Regions from separate parts of the Priestia sp. SRI_019 genome, predicted to be linked through region 2. Evidence: a T-box and tRNA genes for the amino acid it is inferred to sense, from the RefSeq annotation. Region 2 holds a T-box; the other holds one or more tRNA genes.
What was found. The T-box of region 2 lies ahead of pheS (phenylalanine--tRNA ligase subunit alpha). A T-box ahead of a tRNA ligase gene usually reads a tRNA of that ligase, here a tRNA-Phe.
Positions count from the first base shown of each region.

Region 1: it has a tRNA-Phe gene. The T-box ahead of pheS (phenylalanine--tRNA ligase subunit alpha) is inferred to sense a tRNA for this amino acid. The anticodon was not compared.

Region 1 is NZ_JBYCZN010000004.1:336,581-347,215, forward strand. It holds gene walK (cell wall metabolism sensor histidine kinase WalK) at 1-1,535, opposite strand, end outside; gene yycF (response regulator YycF) at 1,542-2,249, opposite strand; tRNA gene AC2YJL_RS22570 (tRNA-Phe) at 2,512-2,584, opposite strand; tRNA gene AC2YJL_RS22575 (tRNA-Asp) at 2,589-2,664, opposite strand; tRNA gene AC2YJL_RS22580 (tRNA-Glu) at 2,700-2,771, opposite strand; tRNA gene AC2YJL_RS22585 (tRNA-Lys) at 2,787-2,859, opposite strand; gene AC2YJL_RS22590 (adenylosuccinate synthase) at 3,028-4,314, opposite strand; gene dnaB (replicative DNA helicase) at 4,502-5,866, opposite strand; gene rplI (50S ribosomal protein L9) at 5,983-6,432, opposite strand; gene AC2YJL_RS22605 (DHH family phosphoesterase) at 6,429-8,402, opposite strand; gene AC2YJL_RS22610 (YybS family protein) at 8,439-9,383, opposite strand; gene rpsR (30S ribosomal protein S18) at 9,522-9,761, opposite strand; gene ssb (single-stranded DNA-binding protein) at 9,828-10,328, opposite strand; gene rpsF (30S ribosomal protein S6) at 10,377-10,635, opposite strand, start outside.
Region 2 is NZ_JBYCZN010000001.1:154,422-165,056, reverse strand. It holds gene AC2YJL_RS00820 (CvpA family protein) at 1-334, opposite strand, end outside; gene zapA (cell division protein ZapA) at 331-591, opposite strand; gene rnhC (ribonuclease HIII) at 735-1,649, shown strand; gene pheT (phenylalanine--tRNA ligase subunit beta) at 1,683-4,097, opposite strand; gene pheS (phenylalanine--tRNA ligase subunit alpha) at 4,111-5,145, opposite strand; T-box leader at 5,200-5,435, opposite strand; gene AC2YJL_RS00795 (TrmH family RNA methyltransferase) at 5,484-6,248, opposite strand; gene sspI (small acid-soluble spore protein SspI) at 6,389-6,595, shown strand; gene AC2YJL_RS00785 (M42 family metallopeptidase) at 6,652-7,737, opposite strand; gene AC2YJL_RS00780 (dUTP diphosphatase) at 7,815-8,303, opposite strand; gene AC2YJL_RS00775 (hypothetical protein) at 8,436-8,813, shown strand; gene AC2YJL_RS00770 (DUF1294 domain-containing protein) at 8,832-9,092, opposite strand; gene rplT (50S ribosomal protein L20) at 9,153-9,512, opposite strand; gene rpmI (50S ribosomal protein L35) at 9,552-9,752, opposite strand; gene infC (translation initiation factor IF-3) at 9,774-10,277, opposite strand; ribosomal protein L20 leader region at 10,347-10,469, opposite strand.

The DNA of each region.
Region 1 (10,635 bases), on a different contig from region 2:
ATTGCTTCATTTGGCAAGTCGCGCACGAACGAAATACCTTGTTCTATTGTCATTTCAAAGCGATCAATGATGTAATGATAGAACTTCACAAAATTGATTGGGTCACGACTAAATCGGTAGTCTTGGCTATCTAGCTTAGATAATTGAAGCAAGTCGTTAACGAGACGAATCATTCGTTCTGTTTCTGTTTGCGTTACATTTAAAAATGTTGGAGCTAAGTCCTTATCTTGCCATGCTCCTTCTGCAAGCGCATCTAAATAACTGCGCATCGTTGTTAACGGCGTACGCAATTCATGTGAAACATTCGCTACAAATTCTCGGCGATCTTGATCAATTTTCTCCTGCTCTGTAATATCATGCAAGACAATGATAATCCCGTTAATAAAACCGGTCTCTTTTTGAATAGCGGAAATGGTAGCTCTTAAAATAAAGGGATCGGATTTTGTACTAAAGTCTAAAATTAATGACTCTTGATTAGCAAGCAAGCTTTCAAACGTATGCGTTTCTTCAAGATCTAATAGGGAAACAACTGGGTCAGACAAAACCGTTTCACGTGAAACATTTAGCATAGCTGCAGCTGGATCATTAATTAAAATTACTCTTCCTTTTCGATCCGTCGCAATAACGCCGTCCGTCATATGAGCTAATACCGAGCTAAGCTTACGGCGCTCCCCTTCTGTAGTTGCCTGTGCTTCTTGAAGCTTTCTTGTTAAGTTGTTGAATGTGAGAGCTAGCTGACCAATCTCATCATACCCGTATACTTTAGCTTTTCTCGTAAAATTCCCTTTGGCCATCTCAAGTGCTTGTTTTCTCATTTCAGACATTGGACGAGTAATCGTCTGAGCTAAAAACACGCCTAAAATAGCTGTAATAAAAAGAGCAATCACCGTACCTGCCTTAAAGATCTGATTGATATTACTCATTTGATCGTAAACAGGCTCCATGGAAGCTGTTAAGTAAATAGCCCCTAAGATTTCTTCGCTAGACTGAACTTTTCCATTTTTATTAGTTGAATTTGATTGACTGGCACCTACTTTATCCTGTAAACGAATGGGCTGTATCATAACTCTAATTCGCTGTCCGCTTTGATCAACAAATACATTATCAGAGTTCGTTCCTGCTAACAACGCATTTGTAATCGCTAAATCATTAGTCTTTTTACCTATGATCTGTTGAGGATTTGAGTTCGATGTAGCAATGATTCTTCTATTTTGGTCAATGACTCTTACTTCAGAGATGTCATTCATATCATTTGAAGCTAAATTGGGTCTTGAAGCAAAATCTCGTAAAATAGTCTTTAAGTCTTCCTCAAGAGTGGGTGAATCATCATCACGATTTTTCACCATTTCTTGTCCAATGTTATACGTCAGCAAGTCTGTCCGCTCTTGAAGAGACGTTCGAAAGTTGTTAACTAATTCTTTTTCTAATTGTCGTGCAAAATAGACCCCAATAATTTGCATCGCAATTAAAATGAGCAGCACATAAATCAATACAAACTTTAAATGAATAGATTGCAGGAGCCTTACTTTCTTCATCTAAAATTACTCCTGCTCTGGGCTGCGTAAATAATAGCCTACTCCACGTCTTGTTACAATCCACATTGGATGGCTTGGATTATCTTCAATTTTTTCACGTAACCTTCGAACTGTTACATCTACCGTACGCACATCACCAAAATAGTCATAACCCCATACAGTTTGAAGCAAGTGTTCACGCGTCATGACTTGCCCAATGTGCTTCGCTAAATAATGCAGCAGCTCAAATTCACGGTGAGTCAGTTCAATCGTTTCTCCGCGCTTAGACACGATATAAGCATCTGGGTGAATAACAAGTGCTCCAATCGTTATTTCATTCGTTTCGCTTTCTTCCGTTGGAACAGCTACCTGCTGATGTCTACGTAAATTAGCTTTTACACGTGCTAATAATTCACGCGTGCTAAACGGCTTAGTTACATAATCATCTGCACCTAATTCTAGACCTAAAACTTTGTCAATTTCAGAGTCTTTTGCTGTTAACATGATAATTGGCATATCATATTTTTTGCGCACTTCTCGGCAAACTTCCATTCCATCTTTCTGAGGAAGCATAATATCTAATAAAATCATTTCAGGCTGTACTTCTTCCACTTTTTCAAGTGCTTCTACGCCATCATAAGCACAAAATACTTCATAACCTTCTTTTTGCAAATTAAACTTTAAAATATCTGCAATCGGCTTTTCATCATCTACGACTAAAATACGTTTATCCATGATCATCGTTCTCCTTTATTAGTTGAAGCAAAATATAAAAGATAGTATTCATACTGTTTGAATACCGTAGTTTTATTATACTTGATAACCCTTGAAACGTCACAAGTTCATCCTCTACTATACATGAAGATATATGATTTTCAACCATCTCTAAATACAAAAGTAATATATTACCACAAAAGAGATACAAAGCAAATAACGTTTTCTTTTAAATGTAAATAAAAGAAAAAAGCATGACTTTAAATAAAGTCATGCTTTTTGATGGCTCGGGACGGAATCGAACCGCCGACACAAGGATTTTCAGTCCTTTGCTCTACCAACTGAGCTACCGAGCCAAAATGGCGGTCCCGACGGGAATCGAACCCGCGATCTCCTGCGTGACAGGCAGGCATGTTAACCGCTACACCACGGGACCTCAGTCTATATGCTATATATTAAAAATATTAAAAATGACCCGTACGGGATTCGAACCCGTGTTACCGCCGTGAAAGGGCGGTGTCTTAACCGCTTGACCAACGGGCCACGTTGTAACAAAAGTGAGCCATGAAGGACTCGAACCTTCGACCCTCTGATTAAAAGTCAGATGCTCTACCAACTGAGCTAATGGCTCATGTTATATCTCTTAGCGACGTTTATTATAATAACATGATATTTCCTATGAATGCAATAGTTTTTTTAAAACTTTCTTTTTATTATTGACCTTTTTTAAAAAATCTTGTTAACAAAGCACCAATTACAAATAAAAAAGGTTAGCTCACGAGGAGCTAACCTTTTTTATTTAGCTATATACACCACGTAATACATTTGTTTGTGTACGATCTGGACCTACAGAGAAAATAGATAAAGGAATACCTGTTAATTGAGACACGCGCTCTAAGTAATGGCGAGCGTTATCAGGTAATTCATCTAATGTTTTCACACCCGTAATATCTTCTGTCCAACCTGGAAGCTCTTCATATACAGGTTCACATTCTGCAAGTGTTTTTAAGCTAGCAGGGAATTCTTCCATAACTTCCCCTTTATAACGGTAAGCTACGCAAATCTTTAATGTCTCAATTCCCGTTAATACATCAATTGAGTTTAAAGATAAATCTGTGATTCCGCTAACGCGACGAGCATGACGTACAACTACACTGTCGAACCAACCTACACGGCGAGGACGACCAGTTGTTGTACCATATTCACGTCCTACTTCACGGATTTGATCACCGATTTCGTTTGTTAATTCAGTTGGGAAAGGACCGTCACCAACACGAGTTGTATACGCTTTTGATACACCTACAACGTGTTTGATTTTAGATGGACCTACACCAGAGCCAATTGTTACTCCACCCGCTACTGGGTTTGAAGATGTAACAAATGGATATGTTCCTTGGTCGATATCTAACATAACACCTTGTGCGCCTTCAAATAGTACACGACGTCCTTCGTCTAACGCATCATTTAATACTACTGATGTATCAACAACATATTTTGCAACTTGTTGACCATAATCATAGTACTCATCTAAAATTTCTTCTAATGTAAAGCCTTCTACTTCATACATTTTTTCAAGAAGGCGGTTCTTTTCAGCTAAGTTTTGTGTTAATTTTGCTTCAAATACTTCACGGTCTAGTAAATCGGCAATTCGAATACCAACACGTGCTGCTTTATCCATATAAGCTGGTCCAATACCTTTTTTCGTTGTACCAATCTTATTTTCACCTTTACGTTCTTCTTCAACTTCATCTAATTTTAAATGATATGGAAGAATCACATGAGCTCGGTTACTAATACGTAAGTTTTCTGTTGTTACACCGCGATCATGTAAGTATTTTAATTCTTGAACAAGCGCTTTTGGATCGACAACCATACCGTTTCCAATTACACATGTTTTGTCATTATAAAAAATACCTGAAGGAATTAAATGTAACTTATAAGTTTCACCATTAAACTTAATTGTGTGACCTGCATTGTTCCCACCTTGGTAACGTGCAATCACTTCTGCATTTTCTGATAGGAAGTCTGTAATCTTCCCTTTTCCTTCATCTCCCCATTGTGTTCCTACTACAACGACTGAAGACATATCTTAAGCACCTCCGCTTAGTAAGCAACAGCTCACTACGACATAATTTAACCATGGATAAGTGTATCAATTTATCACGCTAAAGTCAATTAAATCCGAACGATTTAACAAAAGTTATTACAAATATATCGTATTTTGCGGAACGAATGCGATAACAATAAAATAAAACCTCTCAATATGAGAGGTTTTATGCACCAGGCGGCACTCCTGCGTCGTCGAAGCGCCGCTCGAGATTAACGAATTTATTGTACTCTTTTACGAAGGCAAGCTGTACGGTTCCAACTGGACCGTTACGCTGCTTGGCTATAATAATCTCGATAATATTTTGATTTTCTGTATCTTTTTCATAATAGTCTTCACGATATAAGAAAGCTACGATATCGGCATCCTGCTCAATACTTCCGGATTCACGGATATCAGACATCATTGGCCGCTTATCTTGTCTTTGCTCTACTCCACGGGAAAGCTGTGATAAGGCGATAACAGGAACTTCTAATTCACGAGCTAAACCTTTTAACGCACGAGAAATTTCAGATACTTCCTGCTGTCGGTTTTCTCCGCTTCGTCCATTTCCTTGAATGAGCTGTAAGTAGTCAATTAAAATCATCCCAAGCCCGCCTTCTTGTTTCAAGCGACGGCACTTAGAACGAATTTCACCTACACGAATACCCGGTGTATCATCGATATAAATCCCTGCATTGGACAAAGATCCCATTGCCATAGTGAGCTTTCCCCAGTCATCCGCTGTAAGCGAACCTGTACGCAGCCTTTGTGCATCAATATTTCCTTCCGCACAAAGCATCCTCATAACAAGCTGCTGAGCACCCATCTCTAAACTGAAGATGGCTACGTTCTCATCCGTTTTCGTTGCAACGTTTTGCGCAATATTTAAGGCAAAAGCCGTTTTACCTACCGATGGTCGGGCCGCTACAATAATTAAATCATTTCGCTGGAACCCTGCTGTCATTCTATCTAAATCACTAAACCCGGTTGGAATACCTGTAATGTCACCTTTTCGATTGTGAAGAACTTCGATATCATCGTACGTTTGTACAAGTACATCTTTAATATTTTGAAACACACCGCTGTTTTTACGCTGTGCTACTTCTAAAATGTTTTTTTCCGCTTCATTTAATAAAACTTCCACTTCGTCTTCCCTTGCATATCCTTCTGAAGCAATATGCGTTGCAGTACGAATTAAACGGCGTAAAATCGACTTTTCTTCTACGATTTTACCGTAATACTCTACGTTTGCAGCCGTTGGAACAGAGTTAGCTAAATCACTTAAATACGATACGCCGCCAACTTCTTCTAGGATTTTTTGGTCGGCTAATTCAGACGTTACCGTTACCAAATCAACCGGTTCACCTTGGTCAGAAAGTTTCAGCATACATGTAAAGATTTTCTGGTGCGATGCCCGGTAAAAATCTTCAGGTATTAGCAGTTCAGATGCTAAGGTTAAAGAAGAAGGCTCTAAGAAAATGGCCCCTAATAGCGCTTGCTCTGCTTCAATATTCTGAGGCGGAAGACGATCAGCAAAAAGATCACTCATATTTCTATGCCCCTCTTATATTCTTTCAGTATTTTCTTTCATCATAAATGTTGGCGCGAACAAATACAAGTCCGCGCCAACCCTTTATATTATTTACCTATTTTTCAATCGTACGTTTATTTTTGTTCAGTCACGTGTACCTTTACCGTAGCCGTTACTTCCGGATGTAATTTAACCGGTACATTTGTGTAGCCTAATGCGCGAATTGCATCATTTAATTCAATTTTACGCTTATCTACTTTAATTTTGTGCTTTTTCTTTAATTCTTCAGCAATTTGTTTGCTTGTGATAGAACCGAATAAACGGCCGCCTTCACCAGATTTTGCTGTTAATTCCACTGTTAGTTCTTCAAGAGTTGCTTTTAACTCTTTGTTTGCTTGAAGTTCTGCAGCTGCATCTTTTTGCTCTCTATTTTTTTGTGCTTCTAATACTTTCACATTACCGCCTGTAGCTTCAACAGCATAACCATTTTTTAATAAGAAGTTATGTGCATAACCGTCTGAAACATTTTTCACTTCACCTTTTTTGCCTTTTCCTTTTACATCTTTTAAGAAAATTACTTTCATGATTTTTTACCTCCATCTAAGTACTCATCAATTGCTTGTTTAAGCCGTTCTTCAGCTTCATCCAAACTAATGTCTTGAAGCTGAGTAGCAGCATTCGTTAAATGGCCTCCGCCTTGGAGACTTTCCATAATAACTTGTACATTGATATCTCCAAGCGATCTAGCACTAATACCAATTAGATTATCCCGTCGCTTAGAAATAACAAACGAAGCAACTACTCCGTTGATTGAAAGCAGCGTATCTGCAGCCTGCGCAATTAACACTTGATCATACATTTTGTTTGGTTCAGCTCGTGAAATGGCAATACCTGCTGTATAAATCTCTGCATGTTCAATAAAGCGTGCTCGCTGTACATATTGCGTGATATCTTCTTTTAAAAACTTTTGAACAAGAACCGTATCTGCGCCTTGAGAACGTAAAAAGGACGCTGCATCAAACGTACGAGATCCCGTGCGTAATGTAAAGCTTTTTGTATCGACAATAATACCGGCTAAAAGTGCCGTTGCTTCTAGCATATCAATTTTAAATCGTTTTGGCTGGTATTCAAGAAGCTCAGTAACGAGCTCTGCTGTCGAGGAAGCATATGGCTCCATATAGACAAGAAGAGGATCTTCAATAAAGTCTTCTCCACGTCTATGGTGATCAATGACCACGACATTTTCAATACGATGTAATAATCTTTCTTCAATAACCATGGACGGCTTGTGCGTATCCACTACTACTAAAAGAGTATCATCACTTACAAGATTTAAGGCTTCTTCAGGCGTAATAAATCGCTCCCACAGGCCTTCTTTCTTTTTAATCTCTTCTAGCATTCGCTGAACACCTGTATCGATATGATCAGGATCTAATACGATAAAACCGTCTTTCTGATTTACTTGGGCTACTTTTAATATCCCAATAGCAGCTCCTACAGCATCCATATCTGGATACTTATGACCCATGATAATCACTTTTCCACTCTCTGTAATGAGCTCTTTTAACGCGTGAGAAATAACTCTTGCACGCACGCGCGTCCGTTTTTCCATTGGGTTTGTCTTGCCCCCAAAGAATTTCACTTTTCCATTCGGCTGTTTAATCGCTACTTGATCTCCGCCTCGACCTAAGGCCAAATCCAAGCTAGATTGAGCTAAAGCACCCAGCTCAGGTAAATCAGCAGCACCAGCTCCGATACCAATGCTCAATGTAAGCGGTATATTTTGTTTAGACGTCTCTTCTCGAACTTGGTCTAAGATAGAAAATTTGCTTCTCTCTAAATGAATTAAGATTTGTTCATTCATAATCGCAATAAATTTCTCGGAAGACGTACGTTTAATAAAAATACCATATTCTTGAGCCCAACTATTTAACATAGAGGTTACTTGGCTATTCAAGTTACTTTTAACTTGATCATCCATTCCTTGCGTTAGTTCATCATAATTATCTAAAAAGATAATACCTAAACTTGTTCGTTCTTCTTCATACAATTTTTCGATTTCTATTTGCTCTGTAATATCAAAGAAGTACAGTAAGCGCTCGTCTCGTTTAATCACCACTTTAAATTTCCGATCATGCAACGTGACAACTTCTGTTTCCACTTCTTGTTTGATGAGTGGAATAATACTTTCGGCTACATCGTATAATGATCTTCCCACTAGTGTGTCTTCACCGAGACAAGATGCTAGAAAAGGATTGGTCCATTCAATTTGATATTCATCATTAAACAGCATAATCCCAATCGGCATTTCCATTAATGCCTCTTCGCCTACTTTTTTCAGCCGATGAGACAGCATTGAAATATAGGTTTCAAACTCATCGGACAGCATTCGCTCCATTCTCATGTATAGAAAAAGACAGGCTAATAGTAATATAAAGCCTATCATTCCTATGATCCAATTATGATAGGTCACGATACCTACTAAAATCAGAGCTATACTATACAATGAGTAAAATGGATAGCGAATAACGTTCTTTTTTGTAAAGACAGGCATCCATTTCAGCTCCTACTTTTTTAAGTTCCACAATATCTACTTTTTTGTGTCTAATTGTTTTCTTAAATTAAATCCTAAATCAATTATACCTAAGATGCGCACAATTTGAAGGATAATTGGAATAATTAATGCTAAAATTGTTACAACAATTGGAATTGCTTTGGCATACCCTTTTTGATGTGAGAAATAGAAAATAAAAGAGATCCCTTGTAACACGACTAGCATTTGCAGTCCCATCACGATGTTGATAATGGCTACGTACATAAATGTACCTTGTTCAATATTAAAAGATGGGAAGGATAAGATTAATGCAATCAAATAATACCATAGAATACTTTTAGGAAGTTTGAATTCACGAAAAGGCGGGAATGCTTGCACCTCATAACCTGTTCTTTTAAGAATAGGCGTAGCAATAAGCTGAGAGAAAAAGGCCAGAATAACTCCACCTATAACAATTAATAGAGGCAATAGATTTTTAAACATATCAAATGCATCTCTCATTTGGTCAATTTGAGATTCCTTAACGTCTTGCCCTAAACTTTTCATCATTTCAATACTTTGATTAATTGATTGATCTAAAGCATTATTTATTTGCTCCATTAAATTAACATTAAAAATGACATTTGCTCCTACAAACAATAAAAGTAAACCTAAACTAAATGCAACCGTTCCGCCTAGTAAAATGGTATACCTTTTTTGTTTTTGTCGGTAAAGCATTCCTATTGCTAATCCACCAATACCAAATACAAATGTAAAAGGAAGAGTCAACACATTTCCAAATAACAAAGTCAATAACAACCCTACTACTAAAAATAATATTGCCTTTTTCCACCCATGACGAACGGTATACACAATAAATGGAACAGCCAGCGCTAGTTGAAAAATGGTTCCCACAACAGGTATGTATAGTGAAAAAAGCAACAGCGCCACAAACAGCGCTAAAAGACCTGCTCCTTCTGTAATATATCGAATTCCTTTCACAACTTCACCTCGTTGATATAGACTATTATTTATTTTATCGATTCAATTCATAAGAAGCAACTATTTGACAAAAGAGCACCTATGTAATGTAAAAAGAGGCAGTAAGGATTCCCTTACTGCCTCTTTTTATACCGTTCATTATTCACCAGAAACATATGGTAATAATGCCATTTGACGAGCGCGTTTGATAGCGATCGTTAATTTACGTTGGTATTTAGCGCTTGTTCCAGTTACACGACGAGGTAAAATTTTACCACGCTCTGAAACGAATTTTTTAAGCATATCTACATCTTTGTAATCGATGTGAGTGATGCCGTTTGCTGTGAAGAAACAAACTTTACGACGTCTGTTGCGTCCACCTTTACGTCCACCTGCCATTTTGATACGCCTCCTTCCGCTTAAAAGTTTCTATAAAATTTTATACTCCGGATAATCTACTGCGAATTAAAACGGTAAATCGTCATCTGAAATGTCAATTGTCTCGCCATTATTTGCAAATGGATCATCATCAACGCGAGTATAACCTTGATTACCTGAGTTACGGTTCTGATTATCTCCAAATGGAGAGCCTTGTCCAGATCCTCCAGTGTTAGCAAAGTTACTGCGTTGCGTATCCCCACCGCCACTTTTCGGCTCTAAAAATTGCACACTTTCCGCTACAACTTCCGTTACGTATACGCGACGACCGTCTTGTCCTTCGTAACTGCGAGATTGTAGTCGACCATCAACACCAGCTAAACTTCCTTTTTTAAGGAAATTGGCTGCATTTTCAGCCTGACGACGCCATACAACACAGTTGATGAAGTCAGCTTCACGTTCACCTTGCTGATTTGTAAATGTGCGGTTTACCGCTAAAGTGAATGTTGCAACCGCTGCTCCACTCGGGGTATAACGTAATTCAGGATCTTTGGTTAAGCGTCCTACGAGAATTACGCGATTCATCATCAGAACCACTCCTTAAGGAAATAAAACCCAATTTATTTAAACGTTTAATTATGCTTCTTGTTTAACAACGATATGACGGATAATGTCTTCGTTGATTTTCGCAAGACGATCAAATTCAGAAACTGCTTCTGAAGTAGCCGCCACGTCAAGAATCATGTAGTAACCGTCACGGAAATCATTGATTTCGTATGCTAAACGACGTTTACCCCATTCTTTAACATTTGCGATTTCAGCACCATTATCAGTTAATACGCCGTTAAAGCGCTCAACTAATGCTTTCTTTGCTTCGTCATCAATGCTTGGACGG
Region 2 (10,635 bases):
CGGTTAAAGCCGTTAAAACAGAGCCTGCAAGGCGAAGTACAATGTGAGTAGCAAAAAATAAAATCGCAAATGCAATCATTCGATAAAAAGCGTCTTCTATCGTTCCAGAATCAAATACAAACGATGCGACACTTTGCTGCTGAATATTGTCCGGAAACGGAATCAGCAAGCGAAGTCGGCTTGCCAAATCTCCACTAAACATATAAGCGACGATAAACGAAACCGCAAAACTGACAATATGAATGAGCTGCAAAATAAATCCTCTTTTAAGACCTGTTACAAAGCCTAAAAGAAGCAATATAATTAAAATGATATTAAGCATTGACTCAGTCATTCCTCTTTTCCATAAAGTTTTTGTTCAAGTCTCTCATAGTCTTCTTTCAGTTTTATATATTCGTGTACAGCATTCACAGCTGTTAATACTGCTAATTTATTGATATCTAAAGAAGGGTTTTTAGTACTGATTTCACGCATTTTTTCATCCACTATAGAGGCGACAAGTCGAATATGGCTTGTACTTTCGCTACCGACGATGCTGTACTGCTGACCAAAGATGTCAACTGTCGCACGTGTTTTATCTTGTCTTGACACGAGAAAATCCTCCGTTCCACGAAAAATCCTAATCCCTATCATACCACGAAGAAGACTTCAATGGAAACATATCTATATTTAAGCTATCATAAGGGATAGTGCTTATAAAGTAAACTAAAATACCCCGAAAGGAGTGAAGCATTATGTCACATGCTGTTATTAAGGTATCAGCTGATCAAATAGCTAAAATGAAGATTCATTACACATCCTATCTACAGCCCAAACTTCCGCAGGGAAGTATTTTTGCAGCTAAAACTCCCGGCTGTTCCATCACTGCGTATCGCTCTGGAAAAGTACTTTTTCAAGGAAAAGAAGCTGAAACAGAAGCGGCTAAGTGGGGAGGCCCTTTAGATGCTGCGAAAAAGGCTCCTGTCTCACACCTCCCATCAAACTTCAGCTCACTATCTGTCATCGGTTCTGACGAGGTAGGGACGGGAGATTATTTTGGTCCTATGACCGTAGTTGCTGCCTATGTTCAAAAAGAGCAGCTTCCTTTGTTAAAAGAATTAGGAGTACGAGATTCAAAAGAGTTAACGGATGCTAAGATCATTGAAATTGCCAAGCAGCTTGTTTCGTTTATTCCCTATAGTTTGCTTGTTTTACATAACGAAAAGTATAATGCATTTCAAGAAAAAGGCATGTCACAAGGTAAAATGAAAGCTCTGTTACACAACAAAGCTTTATCCAACGTGTTAAAAAAATTGGACCCTGAAAAACCCGATGCCATTTTGATTGACCAGTTTGTCGAAAAAAACACCTATTATAAACATGTGGCAAAGGAAAAAGAAATTATCAAAGAAAATGTCTTTTTCAGCACAAAAGGAGAAAGCGTTCATTTATCTGTAGCTGCTGCTTCCATTATTGCCAGATACGCATTTTTAAAACAAATGGATTTGCTGACGGAAAAGACCGGGATGGTTATTCCTCGCGGAGCTGGCGCACAAGTTGATATCGCCGCTGCTAAAATCATTAAGAAACATGGCGTGAATGCGCTGAACTCCTTAGCTAAAATTCATTTTGCTAATACAGAAAAAGCTTTAAAATTAGCTAAAAAATAAGAGATGTGGAAATCCACATCTCTTTTCTTATTCTTATGAACGAAGTGTTGCACCAAATTCTTTTTCTACAGCCTCTAACACTGCACCATGTGCTTTTGCTACTTCTTCATCTGTTAATGTACGTTCAGGATCTAAGTAACGTAAAGAGAAAGCTACAGATTTCTTGCCTTCTTCCATACGCTCTCCTTCATATAGATCAAATACCGTCACGTCTTTTAAAAGTTCTCCGCCCACCGCATAGATGACGCGCTGAACTTCTCCTGCAAGAACGTTTTTATCTACCACAAGTGCAATATCACGTGTAATAGATGGGAATCTTGGAATAGCTGAATAACGAACTTCTTCGACATCTGCAGCTAATAGCTCTTGAAGGTGTAATTCAAATACGTACGTTTCACGAAGACCATACTGTTTCTGAGCAACAGGATGAACTTGACCTACGTATCCAATTTCTTTTTCATCTAACCATACAGCCGCTGTACGTCCAGGGTGCATACCGTCTTTTTTAACGGGAGCATATGAGATTCGTTTCTCCAAACCAAGCTGTGCAAATAACCCTTCTAGTACACCTTTAATCACATAGAAATCAACGACTTTCTTTTCACCTTGCCAGCCGTGAGCATGCCATAGACCTGTGATTGCCCCAGCTACACGCTCCTGCTCATCCGGTAATTCTCCTTCACCTTTAGACAAGAACACTGAGCCTGTTTCGTATAGTGCAATAGAATCCGATTGGCGAGCATTATTATGCTTCACTGCTTCTAGCAAATGAGGCACTAAGCTTTGACGAAGGATGCTGCGATCTTCACTCATCGGCATTGCTAAACCAATGGTACTTGTTGCATTTAGTGCAAACTGAGTAGCTTTTTCAGCGCTCGTTAACGAATATGTTGTTGTTTGTGCTAGTCCCGCACCTTCTAAGAAACGGCGAACTTTACGGCGTCCAAGCTGATACTCCGTTAACTTCCCTGGAGTTGCCACTGTTACAGGAAGTGTTGTAGGAAGGTTGTCATAGCCATACATACGCGCTACTTCCTCGACGATATCTTCTTCAATTGTAATATCGCCTCGACGAGTTGGCACTGTTACAACAATGGTTTCGTCTTCCACTTTGTTTTCAAATTGAAGACGGTTCATAATGTCTTGTACTTCTTCCATTGATAGCTCTGTACCAAGCACATCGTTAATACGTCCAAGTGACACAGCTACAACAGCAGGTTCCACAGTTAGTGTATCTACTTCTACATTACCGCTTACCACTTCACCTGAAGCGTATTCAGCCATTAATTCTGCTGCGCGGTCAGCAGCTACACGCGTACGGTTAGGATCAATTCCTTTTTCAAAACGAGCGCTTGCCTCACTGCGAAGACCGTGGTCTTTTGAAGCTTGGCGAACCGTTAAGCCTTTGAAGTAAGCTGATTCAATGAGAACATTTACCGTATCGTCTTTTACTTCGGAGTTCGCTCCGCCCATTACACCTGCAAGAGCTACCGGCTCACTTCCGTTTGTAATGACAAGCTGATTGCCTTTTAATACACGCTCTTGGTCATCAAGTGTTACAAACTTCTCGCCTTCTGACGCGTGACGTACAACAATTTCCTTTGAACCAAGACGATCATAGTCAAAAGCATGCAGCGGCTGGCCGTATTCAAGCAAAATATAGTTGGTAATATCAACAACGTTGTTATGAGGTCGAATACCAGCTGCCATTAAACGCGTTTGCATCCATAATGGTGACGGAGCAATTTTTACGTTTTTCACAACGCGCGCTACGTAAAGGGGATTGTCTGCTTTTGCCTCTACTTTAACGGAAATATAATCAGCTGCTTGCTCATCAGACGTTTGCACGTTTACTGACGGATACTTCACTTCACGACGTAAAATAGCAGCCACTTCATGTGCTACACCTAACATACTTAAGCAGTCTGAACGGTTTGGTGTTAGCCCTAGTTCTAATACTTCATCGTTTAAGTTTAATGCATCTAGCGCATCCGCTCCTACTTCAGCATCGCTTGGGAACACGAAGATGCCTTCTTGATAATCTTTTGCCACAAGCTTGCTTTCAATGCCAAGCTCTTGAAGAGAACAAATCATACCGTTCGATTCTTCACCGCGAAGCTTAGCACGCTTGATTTTAAAGTTACCTGGAAGTACAGCTCCCACTTTTGCAACCGCTACTTTTTGACCTTGTGCCACGTTCGGTGCTCCGCACACGATTTGAACGATTTCTCCTCCGCCAAGATCTACTTGACAGCGGCTTAATTTATCAGCATTTGGATGCTGTTCACGTTCTACAACGTGACCAATTACTACTCCGCTGATGCCTTTATTTAAGTTTTCTACACCTTCAACTTCAATTCCACTTTTTGTGATTTTATCTGCTAACTCTTCTGCCGTTACGCCTGATAAGTCAACATACTCTTGTAACCAACGATAAGATACAAACATCGTAGTCCCTCCTTTATACTTGTTTAAATTGATCTAAGAAACGAACATCATTTGTATAGAAATGACGAATATCATCCACGCCGTGTTTTAACATAGCAATACGCTCTACACCGATTCCAAAAGCAAATCCACGATATTTAGTTGAATCGTATCCAGCCATTTCAAGGACATTTGGATGAACCATGCCTGCTCCTAAAATTTCAATCCAGCCTGTTTGTTTACATACATTACAGCCTTTACCTCCACATTTTGCACACGATACGTCTACTTCTACAGACGGCTCAGTGAATGGGAAGAAACTTGGACGAAGACGAATTTCACGGTCTGCACCGAACATCTTTTTCACAAATACTTCAAGCGTGCCTTTTAAATCGCTCATACGAATGTTTTCGTCTACTACAAGACCTTCAATTTGCATGAATTGATGAGAATGCGTAGCATCATCGTCATCGCGGCGATACACTTTACCCGGGCAAATAATTTTAACAGGTCCTTTGCCTTCATTCTTGTTCATAACACGAGCTTGAACAGTTGATGTATGCGTACGAAGAAGCGTTTCTTCCGTAATATAGAACGTATCTTGCATATCACGTGCTGGGTGACCTTTTGGCAAGTTCAGCGCTTCGAAATTATAGTAGTCCTGCTCTACTTCCGGTCCTTCTGCTACTTCATAGCCCATTCCTAAGAATAAATCTTCTACTTCTTCAACCACGCTTGTTAGCGGGTGATGCGTACCTGCTTTAACAGGGCGTCCTGGCAGCGTTACGTCGATTGTTTCTGAAGCAAGTTTACGCTCTACCTCAGCTGCTTCTAACGCCGTTTGTTTTTCTTCAATTTTAGATGCAATAGCTTCACGCACTTCATTTGCAAGTGCTCCCATTACAGGACGCTCTTCGGCTGAAAGTTTTCCCATACCGCGAAGTACTTCTGTGATAGGGCCTTTCTTTCCTAAATAAGCTACGCGTACGTCGTTTAATTCTTTTAAAGCACTTGCTGCTTCGACTTTTGCAATTGCTTCTTGTTGAAGTTCTTGTAAACGTTCTTTCATCACTTATTCCTCCTTTTAACGTAAAAAATGACAAATAAAAAAACCTCCTCCCAAAAAAGGGACGAGGATTAGTCGCGTTACCACCCTTGTTAACTATATACGCAGACGTATACAGTTCACTTCATTCAAGTTAACGGAATCTCCGGAACACCTTTACATCTATGTAAGATGGTCTAAGTGTCAACTCAAGAGGTGAATTCACTTATTACATTTATAAAAATGCTTTCAGTCACGGCATTTTCTCCCTGCATAAACGGACATAAGCTACTGCTCTCTTTCATCGTTTTTTACATATGTAACTATTGTATTATTATAGTGAAAACACGTTCTCGATGCAACTACATTCCGCGTAAATAATAAAGTAAGATTCCAGAAGCGATGGCAACATTTAGCGACTCGCTCTTTCCATAGATGGGAATGTACAGATTCTGATCCGTTTGTTCCAGCACTTTCTCGCTTACGCCGTTTCCTTCATTTCCCACAATCAGCGCAAATTCGTTTGAAGGTTTTATGTGTGTATAGACCTTTCCATTTTGTAGCGACGTGCCGTAAATCGCTATCCCTCTTTCTTTTAACAGTGAAATCATTTCGAGTAAATCACCTTTTACAATTGGAAGATGAAAAATCGCTCCTTGCGTTGAACGAACGACTTTTGGGTTGTACACATCCACGCTGCCCTCTCCAACGATAATAGCGTCCACTCCCCCAGCATCAGCGGTTCGAATAATCGTACCTAGGTTACCTGGATCTTGCACCGCGTCTAAAAGCAATACTTTCTGCGCTGTATGAATGATTTCTGCATGCTTCGTTTGAAAACACACAGCGATAATTCCTTGAGGTGTTTCGGTGTCAGATAATAATTTGATTATTGCTTCGTTAACAACGGTTATTTCGATACCGTCTATGTTCCACTGTGCTGGCACTTCGATCGATTCGCGTATAATTAGTTCCTTTACGCAATCCTCATTTTTGATAGCTTCTTCGACTAAATGAAAGCCTTCTACCATAAAAAGGCCCTGCTTATCACGGTCTTTTTTATTATGCAGCTTTTTCCACGCTTTTACCTGTGGATTTTTAACTGAATCAATTTGTTTCACAAACATAACTCCTTTATCTATATAAAAATAAATAGTTCGATTACATTTTGCTCAATAATCATTAGATAAGTTTCACTTTATTGTACATAGAAATCGCAAAGAAAACAAAAACTATTGGTAACTTTACGATAGCTGAGGTGAAAATGATGGATCTTAATTTACGAAATGCTGTTATTGCAAACGTTTCAGGAAACTCAAAAGAAGAGCTTGAAGCTACAATTTCTGACGCTATTCAAAGCGGCGAAGAAAAAATGCTCCCTGGACTTGGTGTTTTATTTGAGGTGCTTTGGGAAAAGTCTCCAGAATCAGAAAAAGAAGAAATTCTGACAACGCTTGAAAACGGTTTAAAATAAATAGCCTTTTCCTATGTACAGCAAAAAGCTCATTCTCCTAGGAGAATGAGCTTTTTTTAATTATACGTAATTGCGTTAACCGTATTTCGGTCTAAACGTTTAATTACTTCGGCAATTAATTTGACTGCATTTTCATAATCATCACGATGAAGCATCGCTGCATGAGAATGGATATAACGAGTTGCGATCGTAATTGAAAGTGCAGGCACCCCGTTAGCTGAAATATGGATAGAACCTGAGTCCGTACCCCCTCCAGCGATTGCATCAAATTGATATGGAATATTTAATTCATCTGCCACATCTACCACTGTATCTCGAAGTCCTTTATGAGAAACCATGGAAGCATCATATAAAATGATTTGCGGACCATCTCCCATTTTAGAAGATGCTTCTTTATCAGAAACACCAGGTGTATCTCCAGCGATACCGACATCAACAGCAAATGCAATATCCGGTTCAATAAAGTTAGCGGATGTTTTTGCACCTCGGAGTCCAACTTCTTCTTGCACCGTTCCCACACCATACACAACATTTTCATGTTTTTCATTTTTTAAAGCTTTTAATACATCGATAGCAATTGCACAGCCGATACGGTTATCCCATGCTTTCGCTAGCAGCATCTTTTCATTGTTCATAACCGTAAATTCGAAATAAGGTACAACCTGATCACCAGGTTTCACTCCCCACTCCGCTACTTCTTCTCTGCTAGAAGCGCCAATATCGATGAACATATCTTTAATGTCAACTGGCTTTTTACGAACTTCTGGAGGCAGGATATGAGGAGGCTTTGAGCCAATAATCCCCGTTACCTCTCCTTTAGATGTAACGATGGTTACGCGTTGAGCAAGCATAACTTGCGACCACCATCCGCCTACCGTTTGAAAACGAATAAAGCCGCGTTCATCAATTTGAGTCACCATAAAGCCTACTTCATCTAAGTGACCGGCTACCATAATTTTAGGTCCTTGTTCGTTGCCTACTTTTTTTGCAATCAAACTGCCTAGCCCATCCGTCGTTACTTCATCTGCATAAGGTGCAATATATTTCTTCATAACCTCACGCGGTTCACGCTCATTTCCAGGAATTCCTTTTGCATCTGTTAGTGCTTTAAGCATTGTCAATGTTTCATCTAACTTTGTCATATGGATTACCCCTTTCATATGTATACCTCTATTATAGCTAAAAAGAGGTTGAAGTAAAATTTCCCATCCCTTTATTTCTAGTATCCTTGTTCTTGGCGCTTAAAATTCACTTCATTTTTTGAGACGTACGCTTCTTCAATATGTTCAGCGGAAAAACCAAACATATCGCCAAGCGTCATGTAAGATACAAACATGTCCACATAGTTTTCTTTCGACTGATCCTGCTCGAAAGCAGCAACTTGTGCAAATACCTGTAAAAATTGTGCTGTTTTTGAATCGCTTGCTTTTGCATTTGGTAACTCAGTTAAATCAGCGTATCCTTTTTCAATCCCTAAAGAAAGGATAAAATGTACGCCGTCCACAAATTCTTCTAAAATAACAGCGTCTTCAGCCGGAGGTTTGACGCTCCAAAATTTGAAGCAGCGCGTTTCGTTTGCCAGCTCTCCGATTTCGACAAGCAGTGCTAAAAGCTTTCTCGGAACCAAGTTTTCCTTATGAAGCTCATGCTTGTCCTCTATATGCTGATCCAGCTGGCGCTGCATGGTAAATAGCTGTTGTAAATTCAATGTAATCACTCCTGTAATTATGTATATCTTCTTCTTTTTAAACCAATAAAGAAATTATATCAAAAATCATGAAACTTTTTAGAAACTCGAACGTAAAGTAAGAAAACTGTGCCTTGTAAAGGAGGGAGCGTTATGTTTGTTATTGTTATCGTTCGCGTGTTCATTTTCGCGCTTGTTGCTTACACACTATTAAAGCTGGTTCAGCATTTTCGCAGTCCAAAGCGGAAGCTTGTAGCAGCTCAGGAACATCAGCAATTTTTTGTTGTTGACGAAAAAACGAATATCCGCAAAAATTTTCTACTAACGTATAAAGGTATTTTATTTGAAGGAGAAAAATACAGCAATCCCAATGAACCAGAATCTTTGTCAATTACAATGGTGTTAACAGATCCATCTCGATTACATGAACTGCAAAAACAAGATTTCAAGCTGCTGGAAAGCCACGTACACGACATGTATCCAAATGCTCCTATTCGCTGGAAAAGCCCCGTTCGAGAATTTTTACACTGAGCACAAAATCATTTGTGCTCAGCTGATAACAAAAAAGAAAAGTAAGTCAAGAGCAGCAAGAATAGGAAAACCTACTTTAAACGATGTGTGCTTCGTTTTATGACGATAGCAATACATACCAATCAGTCCTCCGATGGCTCCTCCGACAACAGCTACCGTCCACAGTGTGCTTTCGGCAATTCTCCACTCATGTCTTTTCGCTTTTTGTTTGTCTCTATACATCATTCCTACCCCTACGATATTAATAACAATAAAATAGGTAAGCAGCAGTTCATTCATGATATGTCCTCCGATAGCAAAAAAGCCTCATCATCTAAAGATGACGAGACTTTATATTCATTACTTATCTAAGCCTTTTTTAGCAGCAGTTGCTAATTCAGCAAATGCTTTTTCATCAGCTACAGCTAAGTCAGCAAGCATTTTGCGGTTAACTTCAATACCTGCTAATTTTAAACCGTGCATTAAACGGCTGTAAGAAAGACCGTTCATACGAGCAGCTGCATTAATACGTGTGATCCATAATTTACGGAAATCACGTTTTTTCTGACGACGGTCACGATAAGCATACATGTGAGATTTCATAACTTGCTGATTAGCAACTTTATATAATCTATGCTTCGAACCGAAGAAACCTTTAGCTAATTTTAAAACTTTTTTACGACGTTTGCGTGTTACTGTACCGCCTTTTACGCGTGGCATAATTGTTTACCTCCTGTATTGTTTCTATCTCAACCCAAATTACTTAATGTTATCTAATAAGTGACGGATACGTTTGAAGTCACCTTTGCTTACTAAAGAACCTTTACGTAATTTACGCTTTTGTTTTGTAGATTTGTTAGCGAATAAATGGCTTGTGTAAGCACGAGCACGTTTTAATTTACCGCTTCCAGTCTTTTTGAAACGCTTTGCAGCGCCACGATGTGTTTTCATTTTTGGCATGGGGTGTTCCTCCTCGTTCTATTACTTCTCGTTTTTAGGTGCCAAGACTAAGAACATGCTGCGGCCTTCCATTTTAGGAGCCGATTCAACTGAACTTACATCTTCGCAAGCTTGTGAAAAACGTTCAAGTACTTTTTGGCCAATCCCTTTATGAGTAATGGCACGACCTTTAAAGCGAATAGACGCTTTCACTTTGTCACCTTTTTCAAGGAACTTGCGTGCGTTACGAAGTTTAGTGTTAAAATCATGTTCATCAATTGTTGGACTTAAACGAACTTCTTTTAAGTTTACAACTTTTTGGTTTTTACGAGCTTCTCTTTCTTTACGTTGTTGCTCATAGCGGAATTTACCGTAGTCCATAATACGACATACCGGCGGTTTCGCATTTGCAGCAACCATTACTAAGTCAAGATTTACTCGTGAAGCAATTTCTAATGCTTCATTTTTTGATTTAATTCCTAATTGTTCACCGTTTTGATCAATTAGACGAACTTCGCGAGCTCGAATGCCCTCGTTTACCATCATGTCCTTGCTAATAAGTAGCCACCTCCAAGGTTTAATGAGCGAATACGCTTGCTTAGACCGATTATTAACTCACACAAAAAAGTGTGAGTACATACTGCACCCACACTTCTATCGTTTTAATTAAGATACGATGTACCTGCTAACTGCTCTATGCGTCACTCAGGTGAGAAGCGGGTGCTTCTTCTTCTGTATAAACAAGTATTCAATTACTTAAGCTATTATAGTATCAACAAAGACAAAAGTCAATGATTTCGTTCTTTTTTTAACAACAAAAGTTATTGTATCAAAGGAAAAACATTTATGCAACAGTTTTTTATAAATGTTAGATAAAAAAGCAGAGAATTTCAATTCTCTGCTT